2 linked regions of the Corallococcus sp. EGB genome follow. The protein of the gene in region 1 interacts with the protein of each later gene in a pairwise test. Links are inferred from orthologs where the notes say so. Each region holds a gene or a part of one and is shown in the gene's direction. Other genes may lie near its edges.

Region 1 (11,142 bases):
CCACGCCCTCCCGAACGAAGCGGCCCGTCGAGTACGAGGCCACCGTCCTCGACGTGCGGATGGAGACCCACGACACGGCGACCCTGCGGCTGGAGCTGGACGCGGGGGCGGGGCCGCTCGACTACAAGGCAGGCCAGTTCCTGAACATCGACCCGCATCAGTTCCGGGCGCTCGCGCAGCAGTGCGCGTACCTGCAGGAGCAGAAGGGGCGCAAGGAGTCGCCGCGCTCGTACTCACTCGCCTCCGCGCCGCACGAGCGGCACGTGGCCATCACGGTGAAGGACGAGGAGTTCATCCCGGGCGTCACGCGCTATCCGCCGCTGCTGTCGCCGCTGCTGGTGCACGGCCGGCTGGTGGGCGCGAAGCTGAAGGTGACGGGCTTCATGGGGCCGTACGTCCTGCCGGACGACGTCACGGAGCGGGCGGACCACATCCTCCACGTGGTGGCGGGCTCCGGCGCGGTGCCGAACTTCGCCATCGTGAAGGACGCGCTGCACCGCGGGTTGAAGCTGCGGCACACGTTCCTCGCGTCCAACAAGACCTGGGCGGACATCCTCTACCGCGAGGAGCTGGCCGCGCTGGAGCAGGCCGCGCCGGACCGCGTGCGGTTGGTGCACACGCTCACGCGCGAGACGGATGAGACGAAGTACGGCCCGCGGGTGCGCAAGGGCCGCGTCGGGGAGGCGCTCTTGCGCGAGCTGGTCCCGAACCCCGACACCTGCCTCGTGTACGTGTGCGGGCCCGCCATCACCCCGTGGGACCGGCGCAAGGCGCTGGAGACGCGCACGCCCGCCACGCCGCGCTTCATGGAGGCGGTGCTGGGCCACCTGCACGAGCTGGGCATCCCGGACAAGCGCATCAAGCGCGAGGCCTACGGCTGACGCTCAGTGCGCGGGCACGTCCACGGGCGGAAGCTCGTCGAGGAACGTCAGCACGCGCTCGGCCGTCTCGCGCGGCATCTCCATGGGGAACAGGTGGGAGGCGAGCGGCAGCGTGTCCACCCGCGCGCGCTTCATCTCCCTCTCCGCCCGGGCCAGCGCGTCCGGCAGCAGCGTGTCGGAGCGCTCGCCGCGCAGCACCAGCGTGGGCGTCGCGTTGGCGCGGATGAGCGACCACGGGTCCGAGGGGAAGGTCTCGAAGATGCGGGCCTCCCACTCGCGCGGGAAGCGCAAGCGGAAGTCGCCCTGCTCCGTGGGCACCAGCCCGTGCGTGATGTAGTCGTTGAAGCAGTCCGCGTCCCAGTCCCGGAACAGCTTGCGCTGCCGGTACGCCGTGGCCGCCTCCTCGCGCGTCGTCCACCGGTCCCGCCGCCGCAGCGCGCCGCGCACCATGGGCGCGCGGTCCATGCGGCCCAGGAGCTTCATCAGGCGCAGCGCCCACAGCCGCGAGCCGGTGACGAGCACGGGGTCCAGCGCCACCACCGCGCGGAACAGCCCCGGGTTCGCGGCCGCCGCCATCAGCGTGCTCGTGCCGCCCACGCTGTGCCCCACGCCCAGCACGCCGGAGCGCCCCCGCGCCTTCAGTTCGCGCGCGAGGTCCTCGCCCAATTGCTTCCAGGTCGTCAGCGCCTTCGGGTCCTCCTCCGGCATCAGCGGCCGCGTGCGCAGCGACACCACGTGGTAGCGCGTCGCGAGCCGCGTGAAGAGCTTCCGGTACGTCTCCGGGGGAAAACCGTTCGCGCAGGCGAAGTGCAGGAGCGGGCCGCTCCCACCCCAGTCATCCAGCTCCAAGGCCATGTCCCTTCCCATCACGACACCCCCACCGCGTCATGGCGGAGGGGCTCCACCGCTCGTCCCATTCGCATCCGGTGCCCTCACGACCGCTGGGCCGGCCCCACCCCGGGACGAGACTGCGTACCCCGACATTCAGACACCGCGAACGCCGCCCTGGGTCCTGCCGCCGAGCCCGACCTCTGGCATCGAGCCATCCTGACCGGCCCCTCTGACGTGCCCACGTCCTCCGACATGCTCCGTGGCATTTCGCCAGGGAACCCGGCCGTCTGGAGTGTCAGCCCGTGCGCAGCGCCAGGACGGCGGGCATGTAACGCCTGCCCGTCCGCCTCGCACGGGCAGGCAGGCGGCCATCCCGGGAGGGTGACACACGCCCCCCTCCCGTGAGGTCACCTGCCTGGCCCTACGATTCAGGTCGGGTCCGCTTGCGTCAGGGTTCCGGCGGCGCCACGGACGCCGCGTCCGGCCCGGGCTCCGACGCCGGCGGGGGCTCCGCCTCCACGTCCGCGCCAGCCCCCGCGGGCGTGACGCCCAACAGCCGCGTCAGCCGGGGCTGCACGCCCGTCTCCGCCAGCAGCGCCTGGAGCTGCAGCCGCGCGCGCCGGTTGTCCCGGTGCACCCGCCGCCCGAGGATGAGCTCGTTCTTCAACGAGTGCTCCCACCCGGTCAGCTCCGTCACCGTCACCTGGTAGCCGAACGCCTCCAGCGTCAGCGCGCGGATGACGTTGGTCAGGTGCGAGCCGAACTCGCGCCGGTGCCACGGGTGCTGGAAGAGCAGCGCCATGGCTCCGGCCTGCTTCGCCTTCTTCTCCTTGAGCTGCGCGGCCACCTCCGCCTGGCAGCACGGCACCACCGCCACGTGGTCCGCGCCGTGGCGGATGGCCGCCACCAGCGCGTCGTCCGTGGCCGTGTCGCACGCGTGCAGCGCCATCAGCAGGTGGATGCGCTCCGGGTATTGTGCCGCGTCGATGTGCGCCGTCTGGAAGCGCATCCGGTCGAAGTGCAGCCGCTCGGCGCGCCCCTTCGCGCGCTCCGTCAGGTCCGGCCGCCCCTCGATGGACAGGAGCTCGCCGCCCGCCGCGTCCTTGAGGAACAGCTCGTAGACGACGAAGCCCAGGTACGCGTTGCCGCTGCCCGCGTCCACCACCACGGGGTTGGCGTGGCGCGATTGCACGTCCTCCATCGCGGGGCGAAGCAGGCCCACCAGGTGGTTCACCTGCTTGAGCTTGCGCAGCGCGTCCGCGTTGAGGTTCCCGTCGCGCGTGAGCAGGTGCAGCTCACGCAGGAGCGCTTGGGACTGGTCCGGCAGCAGCTCCTTGCGGACCTGCGGCGCTTTGACGTTCCGCCTCAGACGGACACCACTTCGGTGACCTCCGGGATCATCTCCCGGAGACGGCCCTCGATGCCCATCTTCAGCGTCGCCGTGGACGACGGGCAGCCCGCGCACGAACCCTTCATGTGCAGGTACACGATGCCGTCCTCGAAGCGGTCCAGCGTGATGTCACCGCCGTCCTGCGCCACGGCCGGGCGGATCTCCTCGTCCAGGATGACCTGGATGCGCTGCTCCACCGTGCCGTCCGACGCCGTGGCCTGACGCGCCGCCTGGATGGCCGCCTCGTCCACCACCGGCAGGTTCTCCGACAGGTGCGTGTCCAGCGTGGACATCACGGAGTCGTTGAGCTCGTCCCACTCGCCCGACTCGCCCTTGGTCACCGTGACGAAGTTCGTGCCCAGCATCACCGCGGTCACGCCCGTGATGTCCATCAGCCTGAGCGCCAGCGGCGACTTCGCCTGCGCGTCGTCGCGGCTGGTGAAGTTCACCGCGCCACCGGCCAGCAGCTTGCGGTCCACCACGTACTTCAGCGTGCTGGGGTTGGGGGTCCACTCGAGCTGGATGTTCACTGACATGCTGTTCTCCCTACGAAAGTCCGCTTCCTCTAAAGGGCGCCGGGCCCCATAGCAACCAGTCCGGCCGTCAGGCAAACGCCCCGCACGGCGGATTCACTCCGGATGGAGCCGACGCCCGTCATCGATGTATGACACAAGGTCCCATGTCCTTCCCGCCGCGCCTCGCCCACCTCGCCACCAGGGCCGTGGTGGTGGCCAGGCTGAGCCCCACCTACGCGGCCGCCCACCACGTGGACGCCGAGGAGGCCTCCCTGCGCCTCGCCACCGCCCTCAAGGGTCCGCTGCTGACCTCCCTTCTGGAGGCCACCTGGACGCAGATGCTCGGGCGCACGAAACGTCTCAAGGAAGAAGGCCTCCTGGAGAAGGTGGCCACCACCCTGGGCGAGCGGCCCCTGCGGCCGGGCAAGGTCGCTCCCCTGACACCCGGGTGGAGCGCCTTCCTCATCCTGGTGGACCTGGAGGTGGGCACCGCCGGCGACGCCGCCCGCCGCGTCATGGAGTCGGACGAGGGTCGCAAGCGGGCCGCCGCGGGGCTGACAGAGGTCGCGGGCTTCCTGGCCCAGGAGCTCACGCGCGGGAAGTAGCACGTCCGGCCAGTCGTGGCGGCAGCCGCCACCCGCCGTTATAGGCTGGCGCTCGCCACGTCCATGTCCGTCCCGCTCCCCACCACGCTGCGCCTGCTCACCTCCATCACCGACGTTCCCGCGCCGGCCTGGGACGCGCTCGTGGACCCGGAGTCGGTGCCGTTCCTGGAGTGGGGCTTCCTCGCCGCCCTGGAGGAGAGCGGCAGCGTGGTGCCCGAGCGCGGCTGGCAGCCGCGCCACCTCACCGTGTGGCGGGGCTCGCGCCTCGTCGCCGCGGCGCCCGCGTACCTCAAGAACGACAGCCGCGGCGAGTTCGTCTTCGACGCCGCCTGGGCCACCGCCGCCGAGCGCGCGGGCCTGCGCTACTACCCCAAGCTCGTGCTGGGCGTGCCCTTCACGCCCGCCACCGGCCGCCGCGTGCTGGTGGCTCCTGGCGAGGACGCCCCCTCCCGCGAGGCGGAGCTCTACAGCGCCGCGCTGGAGTTCGCGCGCGCCGAGGGGCTCTCCAGCGTCCACGTCCTCTTCCCCACGGCGGAGGAGCTGCCGGTGCTGGAGGCGCAGGGCTATGCGTTGCGCCTGGGCGTCCAATACCTGTGGCGCAACGCGGGCTACCGGACGTTCGATGACTTCCTCGCCCGCTTCCGCGCCAAGCGGCGGCACCAGATCCAGCGCGAGCGGCGCGCGATGGACGCCCGGGGCATCACCCTGCGCACCCTGCGGGGCGACGCCCTGGAGGAGGTGGACGCGGCCTGGGCCCACCGGCTCCATGTGTCCACGGTGGACCGCTACCCATGGGGCGCGCGCTCGCTGACCGAGGACTTCTTCGCCCGCCTGCTCGCCGGCTTCCGGCACCGCTGCGAGTTCGTGGAGGCCCGGCGGGAAGGCCGCAGGGTGGCTGGCGCGTTCAACTTCACCGGGCCGCGCACGCTGTACGGCCGTTATTGGGGAGCGCTGGAGGAACAACCGTTCCTGCACTTCAACGTGTGCCTCTACCATCCGGTGGAGGACTGCATCGCCCGGGGCCGCGAGCGCTTCGAGCCCGGCGCCGGCGGCGAGCACAAGCTCACCCGGGGTTTCGAGCCGCACCTCACGTACAGTGCGCACCTGTTCCTCCACCCCGGCCTGGACCGGGCGGTGCGCGGCTTCCTGGCGCACGAGCGGGCAGCCGTCGAAAGCGGCATGCCCCTGTGGTGGGCGGAGACGGGTTTCAAGGAGCGGGTCTGAGCATCTTCAGGCAGGCCCGCCAACGGGAAAGCGAAGCGAAGGCAAGGGAGTCCGCAAGCCCATGGCTCAGAAGCACCCACACGATGACGGCCAGGTCGTTACGGAGACCGTCCCCAAGCAGAAGCTGAAGAGGCCGACGCTCTACAAGGTCCTCCTGCACAACGACAACTACACCACGCGCGAGTTCGTCGTGGCCGTGCTCAAGGAGATCTTCCACAAGTCGGAGACGGATGCCGTGCAGATCATGATGCACGTTCATTACAACGGCATCGGAGTGGCGGGCGTTTATACCTACGACGTCGCCGAGACGAAGCTCAAGACAGTGGAGGCCGCGGCGCGGGACAACGGGTTCCCCCTGCGGCTGTCCATGGAACCCGAGGAAGGCTGAACCGTGGCAGGACCATCGATTGCCAAAGAATTGCAGGCCAGCTTCCGCACCGCGCTCGACGAGGCGCGGAAGATGCGTCACGAGTACCTGACCCTGGAGCACCTGCTCCTGGCCCTCACCCGTGAGTCGCGCACCCGCGAGGTGCTCAAGGGCTGCGGCGCGAACGTCAAGCGCCTGCAGGAGAACCTGGTCTCCTTCCTGGAGGAGACGGTCGAGCGCCTGCCCGACGACGTGGACGCCGAGCCGCAGCAAACCATCGGCGTGGAGCGCGTGCTCCACCGCGCCGCCATGCACGCCCTGTCCGCGGAGCAGAAGTACATCGACGGCGGCGACGTGCTGGTCGCCCTGTTCCGTGAAGAGGAGAGCCACGCGCTCTACCTGCTACAGCAGGAGGGCGTCACCCGCCTGGACCTGCTCAACTTCATCTCCCACGGCATCAGCAAGGACGGCGAGTCCGAGGGCGAGGCGCGCGCCACGCCCGCCGGGGACGACGAGGACGGCGAGACGCAGAAGAAGAGCCCGCTGGAGGCCTACGCCGTCCAGCTCAACAACGAGGCCAAGGCGGGCCGCATCGACCCGCTCATCGGGCGCGACAAGGAGCTGGAGCGCACCATCCAGGTGCTCAGCCGCCGCCGCAAGAACAACCCGCTCTACGTGGGCGAGGCCGGCGTGGGCAAGACGGCCATCGCGGAAGGCCTGGCGCTCCACATCCACGAGGGCCGCGTGCCGGAGGCGCTGAAGAACGCGGTCGTCTACTCGCTGGACATGGGCGCGCTGCTCGCGGGCACCAAGTTCCGCGGCCAGTTCGAGGAGCGCCTCAAGGGCGTGCTCAAGGCGCTCCAGGAGCTGCCGGACGCCATCCTCTTCATCGACGAGATCCACACCATCGTCGGCGCGGGGGCCACGAGCGGCGGGTCCATGGACGCGTCCAACCTGCTCAAGCCCGCGCTGGCGTCTGGGCGGCTGCGCTGCATCGGCTCCACGACGTTCCAGGAGTTCAAGGCGTCCTTCGAGCGCGACCGCGCGCTGTCCCGCCGCTTCCAGAAGATTGAAGTGGACGAGCCCAGCGTGGAGGATACCGTCAAGGTGCTGGAGGGCCTGCGCAGCCGCTACGAGGAGCACCACCACGTGAAGTACGGCGAGGGTGCGCTCCAGGCGGCGGCGGAGCTGGCGGCCAAGCACATCAACGACCGCTTCCTGCCGGACAAGGCCATCGACGTCATCGACGAGGCCGGCGCCGCGGAGCGGCTCAAGCCGGAGGGTGTGCGCACGGGCGTCGTCTCCGCGCACGACGTGGAGCAGGTCGTCTCCAAGATGGCCAGGATTCCGGCCAAGAGCGTGTCCGCGAGCGAGGGCGTCCAGATCCAGAACCTGGACAAGGAGCTCAAGGGCGTCATCTACGGGCAGGACAAGGCCATTGAGGAGATGGTCAGCGCCATCAAGCTGTCGCGCTCCGGCCTGCGCGCGCCGGAGAAGCCCATTGGCAGCTTCCTCTTCTCCGGCCCCACGGGCGTGGGCAAGACGGAGCTGGCGAAGCAGCTGGCGCAGAGCCTGGGCGTGGAGTTCCTGCGCTTCGACATGAGCGAGTACTCGGAGAAGCACACGGTGAGCCGGCTCATCGGCGCGCCTCCGGGCTACGTGGGCTTCGACCAGGGCGGCCTGCTCACGGACGCCGTGCGCAAGCATCCGTACGCGGTGCTGGTGCTGGATGAGATTGAGAAGGCCCACCCGGACCTCTTCAACATCCTGCTCCAGGTGATGGACCACGCGACGCTCACGGACAACAACGGCCGCAAGGCGGACTTCCGCAACATCATCCTCATCCTGACCACCAACGCGGGTGCGCACGAGATGAGCACCAAGGCCATGGGCTTCGGTGACCCCGCCGTGGTGGTGGACGGCTCGCGGGCGAAGAAGGCCATCGAGCGCACCTTCACGCCGGAGTTCCGCAACCGGCTGGACGGGTGGATCCTCTTCTCCGGCCTGCCCCCCGAGGTCATCCTCAAGGTCGTGGACAAGGAAGTGCGCCTGCTCCAGAAGGTGCTCGACGAGAAGAAGGTCAAGCTGGAGCTCACGCCCGCCGCCCGCGCGTGGCTGGCCGAGCACGGCTACGACCCGGCCTTCGGCGCGCGCCCCATGGCGCGGCTCGTGGACAACACGCTGAAGAAGCCGCTCGCGGAGGCGCTGCTGTTCGGCTCGCTCAAGAGCGGCGGCGTGGCCCGCTTCGATGTCGTGGACGACGCGGTGAAGCTCCAGGCGGAAGCCACCGAGGCCGTGCCCGCGTAGGCACGACGGCGGTTTGAAGCACCCGAGGCCCCGGGCCCCCTTCACGGGGACTCGGGGCCTTCGTGTTCCTACTCCTTCGCCTCGACCTTGTAGGCGCCCACGGCGTTGGAGAGCTGCTCGGAGATGATCTGCAGCGTGGTGGCCGCCTCACCGGTGGACCCGATGCGGGCCACGGTGTCGTCCATCATCTTGGACAAATCATTCACCGCCAGGGTGATTTGGTTGATGCCCACGTTCTGCTGATTCACCGCGGCGGCAATCTGCCGGACGGCGGCGGCGTTGTCCTGGACGATGGAGGACAGCTCGCGCAGGTTGTGCCCGCTGTCCCGCACCTGCGCCAGCCCCGCCTCCATCCGCTCCGCGCCGCGCTCCGTGATGCGCACCGCGGAGGTGACGGAGTTGGCGATGTCGTCCAGCAGCTCCCGCACCCGCGTGGTCGCCTGGATGGACTGGTCCGCCAGGGCGCGGATTTCACGCGCCACCACGCTGAAGCCCTTGCCGTGCTCGCCGGAGCGCACCGCTTCGATGGCCGCGTTGAGCGCGAGCATGTTGGACTGGTCCGCCAGGTCCTTCACCGTCTGGGTGATGCCGCCAATCTGGCGGGTGCGCTCGCCCAGCTCGAGGATCTTCTCCGCGATCTCCCCCACCTGCGCGCGGATGTCGTTGAGGCCCGCCATGGTCTGCGCGATGGAGGCCTCGCCCGCCTTGGCCAGGGTGTCCGCGCGCTCGGCGACGCTGAGCACGCTCTCCGCCTTCTGCGCGGCCAGCGTGGACGTCTGCTTGATCTCCTGCGCCGTCACCTGCGTCTCCTGCAGCGCGGCGGCCTGGCGGGAGATGGTCTGCGCCTGCTCCGTGGAGGACGCGTTGAGGTGGTCCGTGGACTGGGTGAGCGCGGTGGCGGCGTGCTGGAGGTTGACCGTCACCTCGCGCAGCTTGCCCACCATCTGGGAGAAGGAGTTGGACAGCCGCCCCACCTCGTCGTTGCCGCGCGCCTGGATGGGGCGGGTGAGGTCCCCGGACGCGACGATGTGGGCCGTCACGGACGTGAGCTCCGCCAGCGGCCGCACGATGCTCCGGCCGAACAGCGCCGCCAGCACCACGCCGCCCACCTCCAGGACGAAGGCGAACAGCAGCATGTTCCAGCGCAGGGCGTTCACCTTCGCGTCGATGAACTCGCGCGCCATGCCCACGTGCACGGTGCCCAACCGGCCCTGCTCCGCCACGGCCGCGGCCACGTCCAGGGCGCGCAGCGTCCGGCCGCCGCGCTGGATGCGCACCTCCGGCACCACGCGCGTGCGCCCCTTGCCCACGCCCGGCTGCGCCTCGAGCGCGGCCTTCAGGGCCTCCGGGAAGCCCCCCTGGAACGAGTGCACCAGCACGAAGCCGGTGGGGTCCTGGATGAAGATGTAGGCCAGGTCCTCGCGCTCGCGGAACGTCTCCAGCAGCGGCTGCAGCGACCCCATGCCCGCGGACACGCCCTGCTCCGCCGCGATGGCCAGGCTCAGCGCCACGGCCTCGCCCTCGCTGGCGTGGCGCGCCTCCAGGTTGGACTCCAGCTGGCGGGTGGCGATGAGGGTGAGCAGCAGCGCCACGGAGGCGCTGATGACCGCCGTGACGAGCACGAACTTCTGTGCGAGCCCGAGCCCGCGCAGGAAGGAGACGGGGAGCGCGGAGGAGGGCTTCAAGGGAACACTCCCGGGGTGGCGTCCTCGGGTGGCGGACCGTCAGCCACCCGGCGCCAGGGACAGCGCGGACATCCGCGGTTTGTTGGAGGAACGCGGCTCACCGGACCCCTCCCTCCGGGCCGCGGGCAGGACGGAACGACGGACGCTGACAGCTCTGCAGGATGAGCTCCGCCACCAGCGCCAGCGGCGTGCCCCCGTCCGTGGCCTTCAGCTCCACGGCGGCGCGCGGCATGCCGTAGACGACGCTGGACGCCTCGTCCTGCGCCAGGGTGACGCCCCCGGCCTGGCGGATGGCCAGCAGGCCCCGCGCGCCGTCCTCGCCCATGCCGGTGAGCACGCCACCGCCGCTGCGCCGGCCGTAGGCCATGGCCAGCGAGCTCAAGAGCACGTCGCCGTTGGGGCACGGCCCGCCATGGCTGCGCTGCAGGCGCGCCAGGCCCACGCTGTCCACCAGCAGGTCGTGGCCGTCCAGCGGGAAGTACACGCGGCCCGGCTCCAGCCGCTCGCCATCGCGCGCCACGCCCACCTGGAGCTCGCACACCTGGGACAGCCAGCGCACCATCCCCTGCGTGAAGCCCACGGTGATGTGCTGCGCGACGAGCATGGGCACCGGCAGGTCGCGGGGCAGCTTGGACAGCACCTCCGCCAGCGCGGGAGGCCCGCCCGTGGAGGCGACGAGGCCGAACACGTCCACCCGCGCCCCGCTGGGCACGGGCGGCGGCGCCACGGCGCGCGGACGGCGGGAGATGACGGGCACCTCCGCCATCAGGCACACGGAGTGGGCCAGCTCCCGGCCCCAGCGGCGCAGCTCCTCCGCGTTGGTGACGTTGGGCTTGCCGATGAGCTCCAGCGCCCCGGCGCTCATCGCCTGGAAGCCCAGGTCCACGCCGCGCTGCTCCGCCACCGCGCTCACCACCAGGATGCGCGCGGGCGCCTGGGACATGATGTGCGCGATGGCCGCCGGCCCGTCCAGGCCGGGCAGGAGCAGGTCCATGGTGATGACGTCCGGGCGCAGCAGGCGCGCCAGCTGCACGGCGCGGTTGCCATCCCCCGCGCGGCCCACGACTTCGATGCGCGGCTCCTCCGTGAGCAGCGCGGTGAGGGTGTTGGCCATGGTGGGCGAGTCATCCACCACGAGCACGCGGATGGACCTCTTCGTGCTCACGCGCGGCTCCCCCGGCGGCTCATCACGTCCAGCACCTCCGCGAGCAGGCGGCCCGCGGCGCACTCGCGCTTGCTGAGGAAGCCGTCCGCCCCGGAGGCGAGGCCCCGCTCGCGCGCCACGGCCGTGTCGTGCGCGGAGACGAGGATGACAGGCAGCGTGCGCGTGTCCTTGC
Region 2 (11,443 bases), 5.0 Mb from region 1 along the record:
CCTCCTCGCGCGCCCACGCCGCGGTCTCCTGAGACACAAAAGCCCGCGCACGAAGGCATGTGCGCGCATGCCCCCTGTCCCCCCTTGAGACCCGTGGGCGGGGCCCTTTGGCCAGACGTCATCGCGAGCCTTGTACTCCGGTCTCGGAGACGGAGGCTTCGGTGGACGCGGGGATGGCCCGCTTGTCATTGTTGCCTGCGAATGCACGGGAGGCCGCTCCCTGGGGATGTCAGACATTGTCGGGACGCGAACCGGCAGTGTTCAAGCCCGGCCACTCAGGTGCCCTCAGGCAGCATGGTCGGATTCAGGCTGTTTCATGTATTCACAATTTTGCAGTTTGGTCGCTTCCGCCGTCATCCTGGCCGGGTGAAGAGATGGCTTCGTCCATGTCAGCCTTTTCCAGTCATGCTCCGGTGTATGTCTCGCCTGGCCTGGAAGGGCGGGCGGAGGCGCTGCTGGCATTGCAGCTGCGCGAATCGCGCAAGCGGGTGGATGGCTTGTTCACCTGGCTGGTGCTGGGGCAGTGGGCGGCCGCGGTGCTGGTGGCGGTGTTCGTGTCTCCCCATGAGTGGGAGGGCAGGGTGCTGGCGCTGCACCTGCACGTGCGGACGGCGGTGCTGCTGGGCGCGGCGCTGAGCGTCTTCCCGGTGATGCTCACGCGGCTGCACCCGGGGGCGGCGGTGACGCGGCACGTGGTGGCGGTGAGCCAGATGCTCTGGTCCGCGCTGCTCATCCACCTGACGGGCGGCCGCATCGAGACGCACTTCCACATCTTCGGCTCGCTGGCGGTGCTGTCGTTCTACCGGGATCCGAAGGTGCTGCTCACCGCCAGCCTGACCCTGGGGGTGGACCACTGCATGCGGGGCGCGCTGTGGCCGGAGTCCGTCTACGGGCAGCCGCACCCGGAATGGTGGCGCTTGCTGGAGCACGCCTTCTGGGTGGCCGCCATCGACCTGGTGCTCGTCGTCGCCTGTCGGGACGCACTGCGCGACCTGGGGGAGCGGGCCGGGCACCAGGCCCTGGCGGAGGCCGCCATCGAAGCGGAGCTGGCGCTGCGCGCGGGACAGCTGGATGCCGCCGTGCGGGAGGTGCACGCCGTGCGTGACCAGGCGGAGCGGATGGAGCGGCTCGCGTCGCTGGGGCAGCTCACCGCCAGCGTCAGCCACGAGCTGCGCAACCCCCTGGCGGCCGCGCGCACCGCGCACGCGTTCGTCCTGCGCCGGCTGCGCAAGGCGGGCTCGCTGCCCTCCGACCCACGCATCCCGCGCTTCCTGGACATCATCGACCGGGAGCTGCAGGCGTGCTCGGTCATCATCTCCGACCTGCTGGACTACGCGAAGGGGCGGCCTCCGCGCCGCACGCCCTGTCCGCTGCGGCCGCTGGTGGAGGAGGCCATCAGCGTGGTGCCTCGCCGGGACGGCGTGCGCGTGGACAACCTGGTCGCGGACGGGCTGCCGGTGCCGCACCTGGACCGTGAACAGTTCCGCCAGGTGCTCGTCAACCTCATCCAGAACGCGGTGGAGGCCATTCCGGCGGAGCGTTCCGGGACCGTCCGCGTGCACGCCGACGCGCGGGGCGACGGCGCCTGGAGCCTGCGCGTGACGGACGATGGGCCGGGCATCCCCGCGCCGCTCCTGGAGCGCATCTTCGAGCCCATGTTCACCACCAAGGTGCGCGGCACCGGGCTGGGGCTCGCCATCGTGAAGCGCCTGGTGCAGGGCCATGGGGCGCGCATCCAGGCGGAGAGCGATTTGGGTCACGGCTCGCGCTTCACGGTCGTCTTTCCTGACGGGAGCGCCCCGGTGACATGCGCCGCGGTGCCTTCCTGAGGCGGACTTCGGCAGGTTGGCGACACACGTGTGGGGCGTGGGCCCACGTGAAAAACGGAGGCAGGCATGCAGGAACAGGCGAAGCCGTACCCGGAGGCGGGCGCGGTGGAGGCGGACTGGGCGGTGCGTCGGATGGCGGCGACGGATCTGGACACCGCCCGGGGCATGTTCTTCCTGGGGGTGCTGGAGACGGTGCGCGTCGGCGCGGGCGAGGAGGCGGTGGCCGCGTGCCGGGCCGCCACCGAGGATCGCCGCTACGTGGGCTTCTTCAACTACCCGGTGGCCAGCTTCCTCAAGCTGGCGCAGGTGGCGACGCGGATGCTGGCCCCCCGCTGGGGCGGGGGCGACGAAGCGCTGCGCCAGATGGGGATGCAGGCCACGCGCAGCTTCCTGGAGTCCGCGGTGGGGCGCACCTTCCTGCTCCTGTCCGCGGGGGACCCACGCAAGCTGGTGTCGAACCTGCCCTCCGGCTACCAGATGGCGGTGAGCTACGGGGAGCGCACCGTCGACTGGAAGGGAGAGGGGGAAGCGCTGTTCGTCATGAGGCGCGACTTCATGCCGCCGGCGTATCACGAGGGGGTGCTGCGCGAGGTGCTCACCATGGTGGGGACACGCAACCCGCAGGTCCAGGGACGCAAGCTGGGCCTGCTGGACACCGAGTACCACATCACCTGGGAGGTGCCCGTCGTGCTGCCCACGGAAACACCCAAGGAGGCCCGCTGGCGGGTGTTCCAGTAGGGCGCGCGGGGGACCGGGAGTTGGGGCCCGGTCCCCCGTGGCATGCGCTTCAGTCCCGGAGGGCGTGGGAACTTGCGCGCGCGGTGTGGGGGCGCACGATGGTGGGGCTCTCCACCGCACCGGGAGGAGTTTCTTGCGCGTGAGCCGCGATGACAGTCAGGAACGCACGGAGCGCTGGCGCAGGCTCCTGTCGGACACCCGCGTCGGGTCGGGGCCGCGCTCCGCGCAGGCGGACGCGTCCGGGGCGGAGGCCGCGCACCGGCAGCTCGACGAGCGCAACGACTACTCACGCGACTACGACCGCATCGTCTTCTCCAGCGAGTTCCGCTGCCTGCATGACAAGACGCAGGTCTTCCCGCTGTCGACGAGCGACTACACGCGCACGCGCCTCACGCACAGCATCGAGGCGTCCTGCGTGGGCCGCTCGCTGGGCCATCAGGCCGGGCTGGGATTGAAGGCGCAGGGCGTGGAGCTGGACCCGTCGCACCTGGGCACCATCGTGGCGGCGGCGTGCCTGGCGCACGACATCGGCAACCCGCCGTTCGGCCACTCGGGCGAGGCGGCCATCCAGCACTGGGTGGGCCAGCGGCTCTCCCCGCCGGGAGCGGGGAGCAAGAGCCCGTTCACGACGGAGTCCGAGTGGCGCGACCTGCGCGACTTCGAGGGCAACGCGCAGGGCTTCCGCATCCTCAACCGGCTCCAGTCGCGCGAGCGCCGGGGCGGGCTGCGCTACACGGCCGCGACGCTGGGGGCCATGAGCAAGTACCCGCGCCCGTCGGTGCTGCCCGGCTCGCGGCCGAAGGCGAAGGGCGTCGTGTCGGAGAAGAAGTTCGGCTACTTCCAGGACGACGTGGACCTGGCGCTGGAGGCCTGGCGCGCCACGGGCCTGCGCGAGCGCGAGCCCGGCGTGTTCAGCCGCCACCCGCTGGCCTTCCTCGTCGAGGCCGCGGACGACATCTGCTACGCGGTCATCGACCTGGAGGACTCCGCGAAGCTGGGGCTCGTGCCCATGGAGCGCGCGTGCCAGCTGTTGGAGTCCGTCCTTCCGGAGCCGGTGGTCCGCAAGCCGCCCCGGCACCTGGAGACGCGCATGGCCCAGGCGCGGGCGAGGGCCATTGGCAAGCTCATCCCCAGGTGCGTGGAGGCCTTCGTGGCGCACGCGCACGACCTGGAGGCGGGCCGCGTGGAGAAGCCGCTCACGGAGCTCCAGCCGGACGTGCGCGCGCAGCTGGAGGAGATCACCGACTTCACCCGCGAGCACGGCTACTGGAGCGAGCGCGTGCTCCAGATTGAGAGCGCGGGCTTCAAGACGCTGGGCGGCCTGCTGGACATGTTCGCCCTGTCCGTGGTGGCGGAGTCTCCCAACGCGGAGGAGCGGAAGCTGCGGCAGCTTTTGCCGCTGGAGTGCTTCCAACGCCCGGAGTTCGCGGCGGCGGACGAAGAAGCGCCGCGCCCGCCCCGGCGCGACGAGGTCATCCAGCGGCTCACGCCGTACCAGCGGCTGTTGTGCGTGACGGACTACATCACCGGCCTGTCGGACAGCCGCGCGGTGGAGCTGTACCAGCGGCTGTCCGGCATCCAGCTGCCCACGTAGTCCGCGCCCGCGTCCGCTCCCCCACCGGCCGGGCGCCCGGAACGTGCGGTCCCGGCCGCCGGGCGCTACGCTCGTGGCCCATGTGTGGCCGAGTCACCGTCCGGACCTCTCCCGCGCAGCTCGTCGCCGAGCTGGAGCTCGCGGGCGCGCGCGCGACGCTGGAGCGCGAGCGTTTCAACCTCTGTCCCACGCAGCTCCTGCCCGTGGTGCCCAACGACGGCGCGCGGCTCCTGGACGTGTTCCGCTGGGGGCTCATCCCGTCATGGGCGAAGGACGCGTCCATCGGCAACAAGATGATCAACGCGCGCGCGGAGACGGTGGCGGAGAAGCCCAGCTTCCGTGCGGCGCTGAAGCGCAGGCGGTGCCTGGTGGTGGTGGATGGCTGGTATGAGTGGAAGCAGTCCACGAAGCCCAAGACGCCGTACTTCTTCCACCACCGCGAGGGAAGGCCGCTGGCGCTGGCGGGCCTGTGGGAGGAGTGGACGGCGCCAGACACCGGCGAGGTGCTGCGCACCTGCACCATCATCACCACGGGCCCCAACGCGCTGATGGCGCCCATCCACGACCGGATGCCCGTCATCCTGTCCCCGGAAGGCCAGTCCGTGTGGCTGCGCCCGGAGCCCCAGGAGGCGTCCGTCCTGCTGCCGCTGCTCGTCCCCGCGGCGGAAGCACCGCTGGACGTCTACGAAGTGGCGCGCGGGGTGAACTCGCCCGCCAACGACGGGCCCGAGTGCGTGGCCCGCATCGCGGCCTGACTCGAGGGACTCTCAGCCCGCCGCGGAGTCCTCCTCTTCCGGCGGCGGGCAGTAGGGCGCGACCGCCTCCTTCAAGAGCTCCATGTGCAGGGGCTTGTGCAGGGTTCCCACGACGCCGGCCATCCGCTCCGTCGGGAAGCTGGCGGTGAGCACGAAGACGGGCAACCCGCACAGTGTCGCGTCGTCGTGCATCCGCCGCAGGAAGCCGTAGCCATCCATCACCGGCATCATCAAATCCAGCAGCACGATGCAGGGCTTGCGGCACGAGGCCAGGGCTATCAACCCCTCCTCACCGTTGGTCGCCGTCAGCACGGAGTAGCCTTCGAGCTCCAGGTACCGGGCCATCACTTCCAGCTCCGGCTCGTCATCGATGATGAGAATCAGCGGCGGGGTCGCGTCGGGCACGGCTCTCTCTTCCGTGGGGTCAACGGAAAGCTAGGACGCCCGAGCGGCGCACTGCCCAGGGCCCGCTGTTGATTCCGGGCCGGCGGTCCCTGCCATGGCCAGGAGGGGAGGGGCCCGCCCGGCCGCCCGCCCGGAAACAGTGGCGCGGCGGCTCCAGACAGTTCCTGGGCCGTCCCGGAAAAGGCCCTAGGATTCGCGGCCATGACGTCCTCCGACAGGGCCGTGCCGGTCCGGCGCCGGCGCATCGCCGTGGCCTCCGTCACGGGGCTCGCCGTGCCCTGCATCTGGCATGTCCCGATGGGCCTCCTCCGTGGCATGGATCCCTTCCACCCCCGGAACCTGGCTTCGCTCACGCATCGCCCGGGGCATCCTCGCCAGCACCCTGGGCGCGCTCCCTCCGCTGTATGAAAACAAACCGAAACAGCCCGCCCCCGTCCGTGGCCAGGCAGGCATTCCAACCCCCTGAATCGCCGTCCCGGGAGCACCGGAAAAGGCCTTGCGCCCGCCCACCTCCACGGTTTTCCGTGGATGACATGGAACTGGCGCCTCGACTGACCTACAGTTCTTGAACGGAGGGGGACGTTTGCCCGAACTGCCACCCAGCGCGTATCCGGCCTTGTTCGAGCACACGCGAGACGGCGTGCTCGTCCTGGACCCGACCCTGCGGGTCGTGGCCGTGAACCGCGCCGCGGAGGCGCTGCTGGGGCCGCGCGACCTGATGGTGGGACAGCCCGTGGACCGCGTGCTGCCGGGCTGGACATCCCCCCAGGTCTCCTCGCCGGGGGACACCTCCCCGGAGACGGAGGTCCCGCAGGGGCCGGTGCGCACGGTGCGGGTGCAGGCGGTGCCGCAGGACGGCGGCTGGCTGCTGCTCTTGAGGGGCGTGGACGCGGCCCAGGCGGCCGAGTCCATCCTCCGGCAGCAGAAGGAGTTCTTCGAGGCGGTGGTGCGCCACAGCCCGGTGGCCATCGTCACCATCAGCCGCAACTTCGAGGTGCTCAGCTGGAACCCCGCCGCGGAGCGGCTCTTCGGCTACACGCCGCAGGAGGCGCTGGGGCGCAACATCCTCAAGCTCGTGGCCAACGCGGACACCATCCGTCCGGAGGCCGAGGAGACGTCGCGCGAGGTGCTGCGCAAGGACCGCGTGCACGTGGTGACGAAGCGCGTGCGCAAGGACGGCACGGTGGTGGACGTGGAGCTGCGCGCGCTGCCGGTGACGGTGGCCGGGCAGTCCATGGGCTTCATCGCCATCTACCACGACGTCACCGACCTCCAGCGGGCGCGCCAGGCCGCCGAGGACGCCAACCAGGCCAAGAGCCTGTTCCTGGCCACCATGAGCCACGAAATCCGCACGCCGATGAACGCCATCATCGGCATGGCGGGGCTGCTCATGGACACGGCGCTCACGCCCGAGCAGCGCGACTTCGCGTCCACCATCCGCCAGAGCGGGGACGCGCTGTTGGGGCTGCTCAACGACATGCTGGACTTCTCCAAGATCGAAGCCGGCCGGGTCGAACTGGAGCAGCAGCCCTTCAACCTGCGCCAGTGCGTGGAGTCCGTGCTGGACCTGCTCGCCATGCGCGCGAGCGAGAAGTCCCTGGACCTGGGCTACCACGTCACGGACGAGACGCCCGTCAGCGTGGTGGGCGACGGCGCGCGCCTGAGGCAGGTGCTGCTCAACCTGGTGGGCAACGCGGTGAAGTTCACCGAGCGCGGCGGGGTGTCAATCTCCGTGGACACGCCGCGCCAGCCGCTCGCGCCGGGCGGCCTCTTCGAACTGCACTTCGCGGTGCAGGACACCGGCCTGGGCATCACCGAGTCCGCGCGCGCCGGCCTCTTCCAGCCCTTCAACCAGCTGGATGAATCCGTGTCGCGCCGCTACGGCGGCACGGGGCTGGGCCTGGCCATCAGCAAGCGGCTGGTGGAGGCCATGGGCGGGCGCCTCTGGATGGAGAGCGAAGGCGTCCCGGGCAGGGGCGCCACGTTCCACTTCACCTTCCAGGCGCGCGAGGCCCCGCGCAGCGCGGAGGTCCTGCGTCCGGACGCGCTGAAGCTGCACGGCCGGCGCGTGCTGGTGGTGGACGACAACGCCATCAACCGCAAGCTGCTGGGCCGCCAGCTGGCCGCGTGGGGCATGGCCCTCGTGGAGGTGGGCTCCGGCCAGGAGGCGCTGTCCAGGCTGGAGTCCGGGGCGCGCTTCGACCTGGCCATCCTGGACCACCGCATGCCGCTGATGGACGGCCCCACGCTGGCGGCGCACATCCGCCAGCAGCGCGACGCGCGCGAGCTGCCGCTGCTGCTGCTCACGTCCTACGACCAGCGCGACGCGCAGCCTCCGGGCCTCTTCACGGCGGTGCTGCCCCGGCCGGTGAAGGCGTCGCAGCTGCACGACGCGCTGATGACGTGCCTGGCCCAGGACCTCATCTCCGCCCGGCCCCTGCCTGTCGCGCCCGCGCCCGCCACGCGCGAGCGCTCCGTGTTCAACTCGCGCCCCGGCGAACAGATGCCGCTGCGCATCCTGCTGGTGGAGGACAACCCCACCAACCAGAAGCTGGCGCTGCTGGTGCTGGAGCGGCTGGGCTACCCGTCGGACACGGCGAACAACGGCCGCGAGGGGTTGGACCTCCTCGGGCGCAACCGCTACGACGTCGTGCTCATGGACGTCCAGATGCCGGAGCTGGACGGCCTGGAGACGACGCGCCAGCTGCGCAAGGACATCCCCGTCGGCGAGCAGCCCTGGGTCATCGCCATGACGGCCAACGCCATGACGGCGGACCGGCGCGAGTGCCTGGAAGCGGGCATGGACGACTTCCTCAGCAAGCCCATCCGCGTGGAGGAGCTGATCGCCGCGCTGCGCCGCGCCTGGGAGCGCCTGCCGCGCGAGCCCGGGGCCGCCCCCATCGCCCGCGCCCCGGAGGCGCCCCGCATGGGCGCCCCGCGCATCCGCGGGCTGGAGGCGGGCGCGCTGGAGCGGCTGTGGCAGTCCCTGGACGGCCAGGTGGAGCGCATGCTCCCGGAACTGGTGGACACCGCGCTGGAGAGCATGCCCCGGCTGATGGACGACGCGCGGGGCGCGCTCGCGCGCGGCGAGCTGGAGAACCTGGCGCGGGCCGCGCACACGCTCAAGTCCAACGCGGCCTACTTCGGGGCGGCCATGCTGGAGTCGCTGTGCTGGGACATCGAGCAGCGCGCGGACGCCCGCGTGCTGGAGGGGCTGGAGGGGCTCATCGCCCACTGCCAGGAGGCGCTGGACGAGAGCCGCCGGCTCCTCGAGCAGCTCAAGGGCACCGTGGTCTCCCGGGCCGCGGGCTGACGCTCCTTCAGGCCCGCTGGGGCGCGCCCGGGTCGGTGATGGTGAGCGGCTGACGCTGCCCGTCCTTCGCGACGAGGCTCGCGGTGAGGGCGAAGTCCGGCCCCATGCGCAGCTCCAGCGTGGTGGGGCCCGGGTGGGCCATGCGCCAGTCGGGCTCGATGCGCACGGTGCCCAGGAGCTCGCGCTCCACGGTGGTGCGGTCCAAGGCCTCGAAGAGCGCCACCGGCACGGGGCCCGGCCAGGGCGGCAGGTCCAGGTCCACGCTGCGCGTGCCGGGCACGGGCGTGTTGGCGGGGAGCACCTCGTGCTGGCCGCCGCCGGGCACCATGGCGCCAATGGGCATGGGCACCACGTCCGACAGGCCGCTGATGCCGCGCGCCAGGTTGCGCCCGAGGATGGCCGCGCCCACGGCCACGCCCAGCTCCGGGTGCACTTCCTTGTCCGATGACAGCTTCTTGAAGTGGGCCAGGCGCTTGCGGATGGCGGGCATGCGCGTCTGGCCGCCCACCAGCACCAGCTCGTCGATGGCGTCCGGCTTCAGGCCGGCCTTCTCCAGCACGTCGTCGCACGCGGCGGCGGTGCGCTCGATGAGCTGGAACACCATGGCCTCCATCCGCTCGCGGGTGAGCGTGACGTTGAAGTCCACGAAGGCGCCGTCCTTCTGGGTGATGCAGGGGATGCGGATGGGGACGGAGGGCGCGCTGGAGAGCGCCATCTTCGCGGACTCGGCGGCGAACACCAGGCGCTGCATGACGACCTTGTTGTCGCGCAGGTCGATGCCCTGGTCCTTGCGGAAGTCATCCACCAGCGCCTCCACGATGGCCTCGTCGAAGTTGGCGCCGCCCAGGAACGCGTCGCCGCCGGTGGCCAGCACCTTCACCACGCGGTTCTGCACCGACATGAGGGTGACGTCGAAGGTGCCGCCGCCCAGGTCGAACACCATCACCGTCTGCTCGGGGTTGCGCAGGTTGGCGTAGTAGAGCGCAGCGGCGGTGGGCTCGTTGACGATGGCGCGCACACGCAGGCCCGCCTTCTCCGCGGCCCGGCGGATGGCCTCGCGCTGGCGGATGGTGGCGTGCGCGGGCACGGTGAGCACGCACTCCTCGAACTTCGCCCCAGCCGCGTGCGTGGCCAGCGTGTTGAGGTGCTTGAGGATGAAGTGCGCCACGTCGATGAGCGGCGTCACCTTCCCGTACACCTCCACGGCGGTGTAGCCGTCCGGGCCCTCCACCAGCTCGAAGGCGAAGCGGCCGCGGTGGCGGGCCACGTACTCGGACTGGAAGCGGCGGCCCAGGAAGCGCTTGGCGCCGAAGACGGTGTGGCGCGGGTCGTCGATGATCTGCCGGCGCGCCGCCGGGCCGACGATGGCCTTGTCGCCCGCGTGGAACCACGCGATGGACGGCAGGGTGAGGCTCTTCTCCGCGATGGGCACCACGCGAAGCTTGTTCGCCCGGTCGAAGAAGGCCGCCGCGGTGTTGGTGGTCCCGAAGTCAATGCCGAGGATGGGGGCGGCGCTCGTGCTCATGAAGGCCCCCATCCTCGCACGTCCCGCCGCGCCGGGGCACCCGGCACGGCGGTGGAGATGTGCTCAAGGGAGCACCTCCGCGGTGCCATTCGCCTGTGCGCGGAGGTCGGTTGAACCCACGGTGTCAGGTCCCGGGCGGCGTGTTGTAGCCGGCGTCGCCGAAGGGCTTCAGGCGCTCCAGCCACATCTCCTCCAGCACCTTCAGCTCCTCCGCGGGCGGAGGGCCGCCGGGCTCCTCGCGGGGCTTGAGCTTGTCGAGCACCTCGAAGGAGAAGGCCGCCTCGCCGTAGCGCTCCCAGTCCGCCTGCAAGGCGGGGATGCGGTGCATGCGCTGGGCGAACTCGAACCGGATGCGGTTGAACATCGCGGTCAGGTTGAGCGCGTGGCCCACGAACAGCTTGCCGTTGGCGTGGCAGCGGATGGCGTAGATGCCCATGGGCACCTCCGCTTCCTTGTACGCGCGCTTGCGCTCCGCGCGGGCCGCGCGCGAGTCGTCACCCGATGTCATGGCGGCCTCCGTAGCCCAGCGCGATGAGCTGCTTCTCCAGCCGCTCCTTCGCGGCGGCGTCGCGGGGGCGCACCCAGTCGCGGCCCATCCGTTCCCAGTCCGGATCCGTCGCATCAATGCCCAGCGCCTGGAGGAAGTCGGCCTCGCAGACGAAGCACTGCGTGCGGAAGGGGAAGAGGAAGCCGCCCTGCGACTCCAATGAGCGGGCGGCTGCTTCGTAGGTGGAGAACCACCGGTTGAGGAACACGCTGTGGACCTTCTGGAAGAAGGCGCGCGTGTCCAACTGCCCCACGTGGGCCTCCAGGGCCTGCTTCAGGTCCGTCCAGGTGGCGTGGCCCGCTTCCCGCGCGACCACGGCGAGGCCGTGCTTGCGCTGGATGCCGTCCCTTCGCGCGAGCACCTCCCCCAGGGGCAGGGCCGCGAAGAAGGGCAGGGCGCGCATCCGCTCCGCGGCGCGCGTGGCGCGGGCGGTGTCGGGCGAGTCCAGGTCCTTGAGCAGCAGGGACGCGCGGACCTTGTATTCATGAAGCGTGACGGGGAGGGGGCTGCCGGTTCCCATGACGAATCCTCCGGTGCAGGCCCTCACCCGTTGGGGGACCGTGGAAGGACTTCATCGGGAGTCTGGCGACAGCGGGTGAGGCGAGGGTGACGTCGTCTTTCCGGGTGGCGGGCGCCCCTCGGCACCCGTGGACGCGAATAGACCAGACCGCTCGCGCGGCCGTCAACGCGGCTGAAGGCATGCAACCAGGAGAGCGCCCTGCGGCGGTGTGCCCGGG

What was found.
Region 2: the proteins of clpA (region 1) and KYK13_RS12275 interact in binary tests that used the Escherichia coli proteins (3 or more experiments, as listed by UniProt). The link is inferred for Corallococcus sp. EGB from one-to-one orthologs.

Annotation. Positions count from the first base shown.
Region 1 is NZ_CP079946.1:7,828,890-7,840,031, forward strand. What follows is about bases 5,464-8,478. They hold clpA (ATP-dependent Clp protease ATP-binding subunit ClpA), read left to right. Parts: upstream 5,464-5,837; coding sequence 5,838-8,120; downstream 8,121-8,478. Other genes in these bases: KYK13_RS31785 (ATP-dependent Clp protease adaptor ClpS), read left to right, coding at 5,508-5,834; KYK13_RS31795 (methyl-accepting chemotaxis protein), read right to left, coding at 8,189-8,478. Also shown: KYK13_RS31750 (oxidoreductase), read left to right, coding at 1-881; KYK13_RS31755 (alpha/beta fold hydrolase), read right to left, coding at 885-1,736; KYK13_RS31760 (SAM-dependent methyltransferase), read right to left, coding at 2,161-2,964; KYK13_RS39385 (NifU family protein), read right to left, coding at 3,078-3,638; KYK13_RS31775 (hypothetical protein), read left to right, coding at 3,782-4,222; KYK13_RS31780 (GNAT family N-acetyltransferase), read left to right, coding at 4,286-5,446; more of KYK13_RS31795, read right to left, coding at 8,479-9,805; KYK13_RS31800 (chemotaxis protein CheB), read right to left, coding at 9,903-10,970; KYK13_RS31805 (response regulator), read right to left, coding at 10,967-11,142. UniProt on the Escherichia coli protein: ATP-dependent specificity component of the ClpAP protease. It directs the protease to specific substrates. It has unfoldase activity. The primary function of the ClpA-ClpP complex appears to be the degradation of unfolded or abnormal proteins.
Region 2 is NZ_CP079946.1:2,863,519-2,874,961, forward strand. What follows is about bases 5,519-8,834. They hold KYK13_RS12275 (PAS domain-containing hybrid sensor histidine kinase/response regulator), read left to right. Parts: upstream 5,519-5,904; coding sequence 5,905-8,634; downstream 8,635-8,834. Other genes in these bases: KYK13_RS12280 (Hsp70 family protein), read right to left, coding at 8,642-8,834. In the rest of the region: KYK13_RS12245 (GMC family oxidoreductase), read left to right, coding at 1-32; KYK13_RS12250 (sensor histidine kinase), read left to right, coding at 387-1,829; KYK13_RS12255 (DUF2378 family protein), read left to right, coding at 1,896-2,567; dgt (dGTP triphosphohydrolase), read left to right, coding at 2,707-4,161; KYK13_RS12265 (SOS response-associated peptidase), read left to right, coding at 4,242-4,916; KYK13_RS12270 (two-component system response regulator), read right to left, coding at 4,929-5,321; more of KYK13_RS12280, read right to left, coding at 8,835-10,159; KYK13_RS12285 (GIY-YIG nuclease family protein), read right to left, coding at 10,284-10,667; KYK13_RS12290 (hypothetical protein), read right to left, coding at 10,654-11,226. UniProt on the Escherichia coli protein: Member of the two-component regulatory system UvrY/BarA involved in the regulation of carbon metabolism via the CsrA/CsrB regulatory system. Phosphorylates UvrY, probably via a four-step phosphorelay.